2 regions of the Exiguobacterium oxidotolerans JCM 12280 genome follow, and region 2 is predicted to be linked to the other one. Evidence: predicted binding sites of a transcription regulator. Region 2 holds the regulator's gene; the other holds the start of a gene.
The links. The regulator Rex, encoded in region 2, represses fermentation and respiration genes when NADH is low (regulators of the CRP and FNR family bind a similar motif). The targets are predictions, from matches to a motif close to TTGTGAAATATTTCACAA.
Positions count from the first base shown of each region.

Region 1: the regulator Rex is predicted to act here: its motif matches at 922-939, upstream of cydD (thiol reductant ABC exporter subunit CydD).

Region 1 is NZ_JNIS01000001.1:1,759,041-1,761,247, forward strand. Features, by position in the region: gene P403_RS0109045 (nuclear transport factor 2 family protein) at 1-267, opposite strand, end outside; gene P403_RS0109050 (Rrf2 family transcriptional regulator) at 281-763, opposite strand; gene cydD (thiol reductant ABC exporter subunit CydD) at 975-2,207, shown strand, end outside.
Region 2 is NZ_JNIS01000001.1:1,294,703-1,296,909, reverse strand. Features, by position in the region: gene P403_RS0106545 (ABC-F family ATP-binding cassette domain-containing protein) at 1-802, opposite strand, end outside; gene P403_RS0106540 (redox-sensing transcriptional repressor Rex) at 971-1,630, shown strand; gene P403_RS0106535 (twin-arginine translocase TatA/TatE family subunit) at 1,630-1,836, shown strand; gene tatC (twin-arginine translocase subunit TatC) at 1,844-2,207, shown strand, end outside.

The sequences.
Region 1 (2,207 bases), 460 kb from region 2:
GTCAGCCCGCTTGCCGCAGACGGCCCAGCGTGTCTCGAATGTATCGCCATCTGCTGACGGCAGCCAGGCTTCATACATGTGTTTGATGTCCTGGTTGGCAGTGAAGACCATCCGGACGAAGTTTTTCCAAGCGTCGATGCCGTGTTGTTCCTGTCCGTTCAGCACGAACGTGATGTCGTCCGAAAAGAGGGAAACGAGGTCACTAAAAGCCTGTTCGTCGGTCCGGGAAGCGTCAAATAAGTCAAAGTAGCGGTCCAGTGTAGTCATGAGTAAGTCTCCTTTAGTTGCGAATCATTTGTTGTTCAATCAAGGTTTTTAATGTCGTTAAGTGGTCAGGGGGGCAGTTCCGGTCGATTTCCTGTCGGAGCGACCCGATCGTTTCACGTTTTAAGGTCGATTGCCAAGCGTCTTCCGCTTCCGTCATCAAGTCCGATAAGAGGCGGACGTTCTGTTCTTTGATGCCCATCAAGTCCTCAAAGACACCACTTGAAGCATAAAGAGATTGTTTTCCTTCGATGGCTTCGTAGACGTCAAAAATGCGAATCTGGTCGGAAGGTTGATTCAAACGGAAACCGCCTTTGACCCCCGGGACAGATAGGAGAAGGTCGGCACTGACGAGTTTACGTAATAGTTTTTGAAAGTACGTCGGTGAAGCACCGAGCTGCTGACTGATGAACTCACCGGGTAAAAGTCCTTTTTCCGGCAAAAAGGTCAGTAACAGCATCGCGTAGACGGATTGTTCGACTCCGGTTTTCATTTGCATGGTAATTCGTCCTTTCTGTATAACGCGGATAACTATTGTCTATAATAATGGGTGTTAACAGTTTTGTCGAGTAAAACGCTTCTCACAAAACCGTCACACCTTTGGAGCGGCATTCTCATGGCAACTACACGATGGATTCGGTATACTGAATGTACGATATGTGAAAATATTCACTAAAAGTCGTTCACAATTTGTGAAAGGGCGTTTTTATATGAATCCACTTAAAGGAATCATCTCGATTCCACGTACGATCATGCTGCAATTGGTACTGGCGGCTGTCCTGATGGGGATTGCGGTCATCGGTCAATCGTACTTGATCGTCATCATCGTCGACCGCATTTTTCTCCAAGGGGACGCCTTTGCGGCCATCGTTCCGCTACTTGGTGTCTTACTGCTCATGCTGATGTTGCGGGTCGCTGTCACCTACTGGAACGGGCGGCTCGGGACGGTTCTCGCGGCGCGTGTCAAACAAGACATTCGCCAGGCGCTCGTCGCGAAGTATACGACGAGTTCCGTCGAAGTGATGTCGCAAGGACAGTCGGGACAAAAGGTCAGTGTGTTGCTTGACGCGGTCGATGAGATGGACAGCTATTACAGCCAATACTTGCCGAAAGTCATCCAGACATCGATCGTTCCCTTGATGGTGCTGATCGCAGCATTCAGTTATGACTGGATTACGGGTCTCGTCATGATGATCACGGCACCGTTCATTCCCTTGTTCTACATCGTCATCGGGATTATGACGCAAAAACGTGCCGATACACAGCTCGAGAAGATGACGGCGTTCTCGGGGACCTTTCTCGATACGCTGCAAGGCATCACGACGTTGAAGTTGTTTGGTCGCGCGAAAGCACAGCAGGACGTCATCGAACGGAGCAGTCTCGACTTCCGCGATGCGACCTTGACCGTGCTGAAGCTCGCCTTCTTGTCGTCGTTGATGCTTGAGTTCATCTCGATGCTCAGCATGGGGATGATTGCGCTTGAAGTCAGCTTGCGGTTGATTCTCTTCCAAAGCATCACCTTTGTTCCGGCCTTCTTGATGCTCGTGCTTGCACCGGAGTATTATTTGGCGCTAAAAGAGATGGGGGCAGCATTCCATACCGGACGGGGAAGTGTTGCGGCGGCGAAACAGATTGCGTCTGAACTGACACAAGATGACCGGGGTGTAACGTTCGGGTCGGTTGATTTACCGACCGCGACCCCACCGCGGATTGAATTCAAAGACGTGGACTTTACGTATCAGGATGAGCGGTTTGCACTGACCGACGTCACGCTCCGGATTGAACCGTATCAAAAGATCGCCTTGATTGGACGAAGTGGTGCCGGGAAATCGACCGTCCTGCAGTTACTCGCGGGACTGGCGGATCCAAAAAACGGCGAAGTGCTCCTGAATGGTCAGCCACGCGCACAAATCACGGAAACGAGCTGGTTCGGACAGCTCAGT
Region 2 (2,207 bases):
GTTCGAACTGCTTCATCTCTTGTTCGTAGAGTGCTGCTTTTTGTTCCAAGTATTTTGTGTAGTTGCCGGTAAACTTCCGACAGACGTTCCGTGACAATTCATAAACGACGTTGACGACCTGGTCGAGGAAGTAACGGTCATGGGAGACGATCAAGACCGCTCCACGGTAACCGGCCAGGTAACTTTCGAGCCAAGAGAGTGTATCGATGTCGAGGTGGTTCGTCGGCTCGTCAAGGATTAACAGCTCAGGTGCCTGAAGCAACATCTTCGCCAGTGCGAGTCGCGTCCGTTGTCCACCGGATAGCGTCTGGATCCGGCGTGAATAATCGTCCGGATAAAAACGCATCCCGTGCAGGACGGAGCGGATATTGGCTTCGAACTGGTAACCACCGGCGTCCGAGAAGTCATGTTGGGCCTGATCGTATGTTTTTAACAGACGGTCGTAAGCAACAGCATCATTTAAGATATGGTCCATCCCCATCTCGATCTCCATCCGACGGAGCGAACGTTCCTGCTCTTGCAGGTGCTCGAACACGGTCAACATCTCGTTCCAGATCGTTTCATTCGACTCAAGACCACTGTCCTGGGCGAGGTAACCGATTTTCACTTCCTTACTCTTCATGATCTCACCAGAGTCATGACTAAGCTCTCCAGCGATGATTTTTAAAAGTGTCGATTTTCCGGCACCATTTCGTCCGACGAGCGCAATCCGGTCCCGCTCCTGCACTTCGAGTTTAATATTGTCTAAAATCGGCTCAACACCGAATGATTTTGATAGTTGGTTCACTTGTAAGAGAATCATAAAAACATCCATCCTTCCACCCTTTAGTCTATCATGAAAAAAACGCAGGAGTCCCGTGGAATATATTATTTGTTAGTCTATGTGAAGTGGTTTACAATCAAAGAGAATAGAATTCTTTGCATTGATTTGGGTGCCACGTCAGAACGTGGCCGAAGGGGGAACTGCAGTATGAATGGGCCAGACACAAAAATACCACAAGCGACGGCGAAACGACTGCCGTTATATTATCGTTTCATTCAGAGTCTTTATAACTCAGGCAAGCTGCGCGTCTCTTCAGCAGAGCTCAGTGAAGCGGTCAAAGTCGACTCAGCGACGATCCGCCGTGATTTTTCCTACTTTGGGGCGTTAGGGAAAAAAGGATACGGTTACAACGTACAACATCTATTGACGTTTTTCCGAAAGACACTCAACCAGGATGAAGTCACGAATGTGGCACTTGTCGGGGTCGGGCATCTCGGAACGGCGTTTGCAAATTATAACTTTTTAAAGAATAATAGTACTCGGATAGTCATTGCGTTTGATGCGGACGAAAATAAGGTCGGAACAACGACGCAAGACGTTCCTATCTATCATGTCTCTGACATGAAAGAGCAAATCGAAGCGAACAAGGTTGATGTCGCCATCTTGACGGTCCCATCCCAGTTCGCGCAGTCAGTAGCGGATGAGTTAGTTGAGTATGGTGTGACCGGAATCCTAAACTTTACACCGGCGCGGTTGAACGTACCGGCCCACGTTCGGGTCCATCACATCGATTTGTCGATCGAGTTGCAGTCACTAGTTTATTTCATGAAGCATTATTCGCAATCAGCTGAAGGAGTGAAATCATAATGGAAAACCTTATTCCGTTAACCGTCGGATTTATGGGAGCAGGAAGCATCGCCTTGATCGGCGCCGTCGCGTTGATCATCTTCGGACCGAAAAAATTGCCGGAGCTCGGTCGTGCTGCCGGTCAGACGTTAAAAGAGTTCAAGAGTGCGACACACGGCATCATGGACGATGATAAAGACAACAAGGATGAATCGAAAGAGAAGTGATTAAATTATGGCGATTGATCAAGAACAGAGTGTGACATCGCATCTAGACGAGTTGCGCAAGCGGATCGTCTGGTCACTCATCATCGTCGTTGTCTTGTTCGCTGCGGCCTTTCCGCTCGTCCGGCCGCTCGTGCGTTTTTTGCAGTCGGACCTGAAAGAGCTCGGCATCGGACTGAATGCCTTTAATGTGGCCGACCCCTTGATGCTGTACTTGAATTTAGCGTTCATCATCGCGGTCGTCCTGGCTTCACCATTTTGGATGTACCAGCTATGGGCGTTCATCCGACCCGGTTTATTCGAACAGGAACAGAAAGCGACCTTGACGTATATTCCGGTCACGTTTTTCTTATTTTTGTCCGGAATCGCGTTCT